2 regions of the Streptosporangium sp. NPDC049078 genome follow, and region 2 is predicted to be linked to the other one. Evidence: riboswitches for the same ligand, from Rfam matches in the RefSeq annotation. Region 2 holds a riboswitch; the other holds the start of a gene.
What was found. Region 2 has a riboswitch for glycine ahead of gcvT (glycine cleavage system aminomethyltransferase GcvT). Riboswitches for the same ligand answer to the same signal wherever they lie in the genome.
Positions count from the first base shown of each region.

Region 1: it holds a riboswitch for glycine, as region 2 does, so the genes downstream of both, gcvP (aminomethyl-transferring glycine dehydrogenase) here and gcvT (glycine cleavage system aminomethyltransferase GcvT) in region 2, are expected to answer to the same signal.

Region 1 is NZ_JBEZEL010000017.1:196,528-199,921, forward strand. Features, by position in the region: gene gcvP (aminomethyl-transferring glycine dehydrogenase) at 1-1,344, opposite strand, end outside; glycine riboswitch at 1,524-1,616, opposite strand; gene AB0B90_RS28495 (MerR family transcriptional regulator) at 1,632-2,252, opposite strand; gene AB0B90_RS28500 (bifunctional nuclease family protein) at 2,397-2,867, opposite strand; gene AB0B90_RS28505 (MerR family transcriptional regulator) at 2,947-3,394, opposite strand, start outside.
Region 2 is NZ_JBEZEL010000015.1:104,536-107,929, forward strand. Features, by position in the region: gene AB0B90_RS25740 (L-serine ammonia-lyase) at 1-277, opposite strand, end outside; gene gcvH (glycine cleavage system protein GcvH) at 350-739, opposite strand; gene gcvT (glycine cleavage system aminomethyltransferase GcvT) at 736-1,827, opposite strand; glycine riboswitch at 1,861-1,955, opposite strand; glycine riboswitch at 1,956-2,054, opposite strand; gene AB0B90_RS25755 (gamma-glutamyl-gamma-aminobutyrate hydrolase family protein) at 2,128-2,823, opposite strand; gene AB0B90_RS25760 (3-oxoacyl-ACP reductase) at 2,971-3,394, opposite strand, start outside.

The sequences.
Region 1 (3,394 bases), on a different contig from region 2:
GTCGGCCAGCACGGCGCCGCTGATCTCGAAGGCGGCCAGGACCTGCTCCAGGTGGAGCGGCTCGGTCTTCTCGTCGCAGGTGACGCCCACGTGGTCGGCGTCGACCAGGCGCAGGTTGACGCCGTTCTCGCGTGCCGTGGCGACGATCTCCTCGGCGCGGCCGGGCACCCTGGCGAGCACGGTGTCGAAGAAGGTGTCGTGCACGACCTCGACACCGCCCTGGCGCAGGCCCTCGGCGAGCACGACGGCGTGCCTGTGGGTGCGCCGTCCGATCCTGCGCAGGCCCTCGGGGCCGTGGTAGACGGCGTACATGCCGGCGATCACGGCGAGCAGCACCTGCGCGGTGCAGATGTTGCTGGTGGCCTTCTCGCGGCGGATGTGCTGCTCACGGGTCTGGAGGGCGAGCCGGTACGCGGGGCGTTTGTCGGCGTCCTGGGAGACGCCCACCAGGCGGCCCGGCAGCTGGCGCTGGAGACCGTCGCGGACCGCCATGTAGGCGGCGTGGGGGCCGCCGAAGCCGAGGGGGACGCCGAAGCGTTGCGAGGATCCGACGGCGATGTCGGCGCCGAGCTCGCCCGGCGCGGCCAGCAGGGTGAGGGCGAGCAGGTCGGCGGCGGCGACCACCTGGGCGCCGCGCGCGTGGGCGGCGTCGGCGACGGCGCGGAAGTCGCGGATCCTGCCGCTGGCGCCGGGATACTGCACGAGCACCCCGAAGCACTCGGGAAGCTCGGCGGTGAAGTCGCTCTCGACCAGTTCGATGCCGAGCGGCTCGGCGCGGGTGCGCAGCACCGCCTTGGTCTGCGGCAGCGCGTCGGCGTCGACCACGAACACCTTCGAGGGGCCGCGGCCGGCGCGGCGGGCCAGGGTCATCGCCTCGGCGGCGGCGGTGGCCTCGTCGAGCAGGGAGGCACCGGCGACGTCGAGGGCGGTCAGGTCGGAGACGACGGTCTGGAAGTTGATCAGGGCCTCCAGACGGCCCTGGGAGATCTCCGGCTGGTAGGGCGTGTACGCGGTGTACCAGCCGGGGTTCTCCAGGAGGTTGCGGCGGATGACGCCCGGAGTGATCGTGTCGTGGTAGCCCAGGCCGATCATCGAGGTGAGCACGGTGTTGCGCCCGGCGAGGACTCGAAGCTCCGCGAGGGCCTCGGACTCCCCGGCCGCCGGGGGCAGGCTCAGCCGCCCCGCGGAGCGGATCGCCTCGGGCACGGCCACCGCGACCAGGTCGGCCACGGAGGCGAATCCGACCGCCTCCAGCATGCGGGTCTGGCCGGCGTCGTCCGGCCCTATGTGGCGGGTGGAGAACGGCAGGGAGCCGAGTTCGCTGAGCGATGACAGGTCGGTCATGGTGAAGCCTCCCGGGACGGGGTGGAGACCGGCGCTGGGCGCGGGCGTATGCCTGGTCTCCCCCTCTGTCATCACGACCGTCTCACGCGTCGTGACCTGAGAGCTTCACCTACCCGTGACGGGAGGCTTGCACCGTCGGTGAGTCGCGCCTGGCCGGCGCGCCTGCTTTCCAGAGTTGCCTCGTCCGTGCGGTACCGGGTGCCTGAGAGATTCCGGGGAGGTTGCTCCTTCGGCGCCCCGCTCGCTGTCGGGGTCTCTCCCGCACAGGGTCAGCAGCGAGTCCGAGTTTACCCGGTTCGTCGTGCTCTGCGACGGCGGGCCAGCTCATCGGCCTGATGATCGCCTAAAGGGCCCTCGCTCGACTCCGCACGTTCGCCGGGCAGATCCGCGAGGGAGCCCTCCACCTCCTGCCACACCCGTCCCAGTGCTATGCCGAAGACTCCCTGGCCGCCCTGGAGGAGGTCGATCACCTCGTCGGGCGAGGTGCACTCGTAGACGCTCACCCCGTCGCTCATCAGGGTGATCCCGGCCAGGTCGTTGACGCCCCGGTCGCGCAGGTGCTGCACGGCGATGCGGATCTGCTGGAGGGAGACGCCGGTGTCGAGGAGCCGTTTGACGACCTTGAGCACCAGGATGTCGCGAAAGCCGTAAAGGCGCTGGGAGCCGGATCCGTGGGCGGCTCTCACGGTGGGCTCGACGAGGCCGGTGCGCGCCCAGTAGTCGAGTTGCCGGTAGGTGATGCCGGCCGCGGAACAGGCCGTCGGGCCCCGGTAGCCGATGTCGGCGGGCACCTTCACCGGTTGCCCGTCGAACAGCAGACCCTCTTCACCCGCGCGCTGACGTGCCGACTGGCGCCGTTTCGGGTCATCCTGATCGGCGTTTCTACCCTCGCCGCTGCTGACCGCCACGCGGACCTCCGGCTTTCTCTCATCCCACGGCCTGATCTGGGGGTTTACGCACGGCCGCAGGGTTCACATGCACCGTAGGACTGGGGCCAAGTCCAGTCAACGACCCCACTCGGCGCGTCGTGAAGCGTAAATGCACCGAAATTCCTACCCCGCGCGGCCGAAGTCCTCGGGCGTGATCGTGTCAAGGAACTCCCTGAACTTCTCCACCTCGTCCTCCTGGTCGTCGGGGATGATCACCCCCGCCTCCCGGACCACGTCCTCACTCGCGAAGATACGTGCGCCGGTGCGAAGTGCCAAGGCGATCGAGTCCGAGGGACGCGCGCTCACCTCCACCCCGTTGGAGAACACGAGATCGGCGAAGAAGATGCCGTCGCGCAGGGCGACGATGTTGACCGTGCTCAGCCGGACTCCGAGCCCTTCGAGCACGTCACGGAACAGGTCATGAGTGAGCGGCCGGGGTGGTGGTTCCTCGGCCTGGGCCATGGCGATCGCCGTGGCCTCTGTCATGCCGATCCAGATAGGCAGGTAACGCTCCCCATGCGTCTCTTTCAACAAGACGATCGGCTGGTTGGAGGGCATTTCAACTCGAACGCCCACGACCTCCATCTGCAACACGGGCTGCTCCGTCTTCGCTGGATTCCGACCGGTTTGTTCAACGTAACACTCGTGGGGGTACGAGTGCCTGGTCAGGCTCTCACCGACCCAGAGCCCCACGCACGCCGGAACGCAGCAGCGAGGCGTGCAATTCCAGCAGCAGGCCGGAAATCTCCCTCGCCGTCTCGTCGGCCTGGTCGATCGCGCCCGGCCCGCGACGGCGCAGCAGCGGGGCGACGGCCTGCTCCACCAGGCCCGCCTCGCGCTCGGCCGCGGCCTTGACCGCCCTCAGGTGGCGGGCGCGCAGGCCGAAGGCGGCGAGGGCTCCGACGCTGCGGGCCACGGCCAGCGCCTCGGCGTCGTAGTAGCGGGCCACCGCGGCCAGCAGGCCGTAGTCCTCAAGCTCGGCGAGGGTCTCCTCGTCGAGCTCGGCGGCGGCGATCAGCTCCTCGCGGGTGAGCCTGAGCTCGGGAGGCGCCTCGTCGGGGACGGCGCGCGGCCGGGCGGCCGGGCGCTCCTCGCGATCGGCCGCCTCCAGATGATCCTTG
Region 2 (3,394 bases):
CGCGCATGGCGGCGAGCCGTCCCTCGACCGCGTCGACGTCGACGAGCTCGGGCTTCTCACCGGACAGGCCGAGCAGCACGGCCTTGTCGCTGCCGTGCCCCTTGCCGGTCAGGCCCAGCGAGCCGTACAGGACGGCGCGCACCCTTGCCGTCTTCTCCAGGAGCCCGTCCTGGTGGAGGCCGCGGGCGAACTTGTGGGCGGCGGCCATCGGGCCGCCGGTGTGCGAGCTGGACGGGCCGATTCCGATCTTGAAGAGATCGAAGACGCTGATCGTCATCTGAATCCTTCCAGCGTGGACGGCCACGCGCGCCCTCCGGCGCGCGTGACCGTGACGCGAGGGGGGAAAGGCTTAGGACTCACCCGAGGTGAGCGCGGCGTACTCCTCGGGCGACAGCAGGTCGTCGGCGGAGCCCTCAAGACGTACGCGGAACAGCCAGCCCTCACCGTAGGAGTCGCTGTTGACCAGCGAGGGGTCGTCCACGACGGCCTGGTTGACCTCCACGACCTCGCCGTCGACCGGCGCGAAGATGTCGCTCACCGACTTGGTCGACTCGACCTCGCCGACGGCGTCACCGGAGGCGACCGTCGCGCCGACCTCGGGCACCTGCACGTAGACCACGTCACCCAGCGCCTCGGCGGCGTAGGCGGTGATGCCCACGGTGAGGGTGAGGCCGTCATCGATGCCGGAGATCCACTCGTGTTCCTTGGTGTAGTGCAGGTCCTCGGGAATGCTGCTCATTTTTTCCTCCTGTAGAAAGGCAGTGCGACGACCTCGACCGGCTCGTGGCTGCCCCTGATGTCGACGGCCAGTCCTGACGACAGGCCGTTGTCCACGTAGGCCATCGCGATGGGCCTGCCCAGTGACTGGGAGGGCGCCCCGCTGGTGACCTCGCCGACGACCGCGCCGTCACCGGCGACCACCACCGGATACCCGTGCCGGGGCACCCTGCGGCCGGTCGCGACGAGGCCGACCAGGCGGCGGGACGGCGGGACGTCCTTGAGGGATTCGAGGGCGGCCCGGCCGACGAAGTCGCCCGGTTTGTCAAACCTCACCACACGGCCCAGCCCGGCGTCGAACGGGGTCAGGGCGGCCGACAGCTCGTTGCCGTACAGCGGCATCCCGGCTTCCAGCCGGAGGGTGTCGCGGGCGGACAGGCCCGCGGGGATCAGGCCGTGCGGCGCGCCCGCCTCGGTGAGGGCGGCCCAGAGCGGCTCGGCGTCCTCGGCCGCGACGAACAACTCGAAGCCGTCCTCGCCGGTGTATCCCGTACGGGCGACGAGGGCCTCGCGACCGGCGACGACGGCGGGCAGACCGGCGTAGTACCTGAGCCCTTCGAGGTCGGCGTCGGTGAGCGAGCCCACGATCTCCGCGGAGCGCGGACCCTGGACCGCGACCAGCGCGTACCGCTCGGAGCGGTCCTCCACCGCGGCGTCGAAGCCCTTGGCGCGGCCGGTCAGCTCGGCGGCCACCCGGGGGTAGTTGGAGGCGTTGGCGACGACCATGAACTCGGCGGGGGCGAGCCGGTAGACGATCAGGTCGTCCAGCACGCCGCCCTCGGCGTCGACGATCATCGTGTAGCGGGCGCGGCCGGGCTCCAGCGCGGAGAGGTGGCCGACCAGCGCGTAGTCGAGGGCTTCGGCGGCCTGCGGCCCCGTCACGAAGATCTCCCCCATGTGGGAGAGGTCGAACAGGCCGGCCGCCTGGCGGACCGCGTTGTGCTCGGCCGACTCGCTGCCGTAGCGGAGCGGCATCAGCCAGCCCGCGAAGTCGGTCAGCGTCGCGCCGAGGGACTCGTGCACGCCGCGCAGCGGCGTAGGTCGGGACATGTGCGCACCTCAGACAAGGGACAGATGAGAGCATCCTCCCCCTCTGTCGTGGGTGCCTGAGAGTTTCATCCGGGTTTTACCGGACTTTCACCTTCGGCGAGGTCGTGGGACCTGCTTTCCAGAGGGCACCTACCCGCACGGTCCTTTGCCTTGAGAGGTTCGCGGGGAGGGCTTGCTCCTTCAGGGGTCCTGGGCTGGGTGTCAGGACGCTCTCCCGCACGGGATTCATCGGTGTCATCGGCCAGCCTAACCGCCCGCACCGGCCGAGCGAAATCCCCTCGCGGCCCCGATCCGTGCCGGTCAGGGGGCGGCGTGCCGGACCAGCGCCTCGAACAGAGCCGACTCGTCGTCGGTCTCGGGGTGCCACTGGACGGCGACGGCGAAGGGGTGGCCGTCCACCTCCACGGCCTCGACCGTGCCGTCCTCGGCGTGGGCGGTCACGGTCAGGCCCTCGGCGAGCCGGTCGAGGGCCTGGTGGTGGTAGTGGGCCACCTCCACGGTCTCGGTCCCGAAGATCTTCGAGGTGTGGCTGCCGGGGGCGAGCCGCACCGGCATCCTGCCGTAGTGGCCGGGGGCCGGGGCGTGCCCGGCGTGGCCGACCACGTCGGGCAGGTGCTGATGGAGGCTGCCGCCCAGCGAGACGTTCAGGATCTGCATGCCCCGGCAGATCCCCAGGAAGGGGGTGCCCCGCTCCAGCGCCGCCTCGACCAGTCCCAGCTCGGCGTCGTCGCGGAACGGCCGGACGTAGCCGGTCCGCTCGTGCGGCTCCCGCCCGTACCGCTCGGGGCCGACGTCACCGCCTCCGGCCAGGATGAGCCCGTCCAGGCGTTCCACCAGCGCCGAGGGGTCGCCCGCCGGGGGCAGGATCACCGGCTGCCCGCCCGCGCGGGCCACGTGGTCGACGTAGTCGTACGGCAGGAGCGCGGTGGTCGTCTCCCAGACGGTGAAGCGCGCGGGCTCGACGTAGCAGGTGATGCCGATGACGGGACGGGACATGATCTCTTTCTTACGCGGACGCCGGGGACATGGGAGATGGGCCCACGTCCTCGCACGTTATCGGGGCCGGGGTATGGCCTGGGCAAATCCCGCCACCGCCGGTCGCGAAGGTGGCGGGGCGAGGTCTGCAGCGGGTCTACAGCGGGTCTACAGCGGGGTGACGTACGCGCCGGAGATGCCGCCGTCCACCAGGAACTCCGAGCCGGTGATGAAGCTCGCGTCGTCCGAGGCGAGGAACGCCACCGCGGCGGCGATCTCGGACGCCTCGGCGAAGCGGCCCACCGGGATGTGGACGAGCCGGCGCTGCGCCCGCTCGGGGTCCTTGGCGAACAGTTCCTGCAGCAGCGGCGTGTTCACCGGCCCCGGGCACAGCGCGTTCACCCGGATCCCCTCGCGGGCGAACTGCACGCCCAGCTCGCGGGACATGGCGAGCACCCCGCCCTTGGAGGCGGTGTAGGAGATCTGGCTCGTCGCCGACCCCATCACGGCGACGAACGACGCGGTGTTGATGATCGACCCCTTGCCCTGTCGCCGCATGTACGGGATGGCGTGCTTGCAGCACAGGTAGACC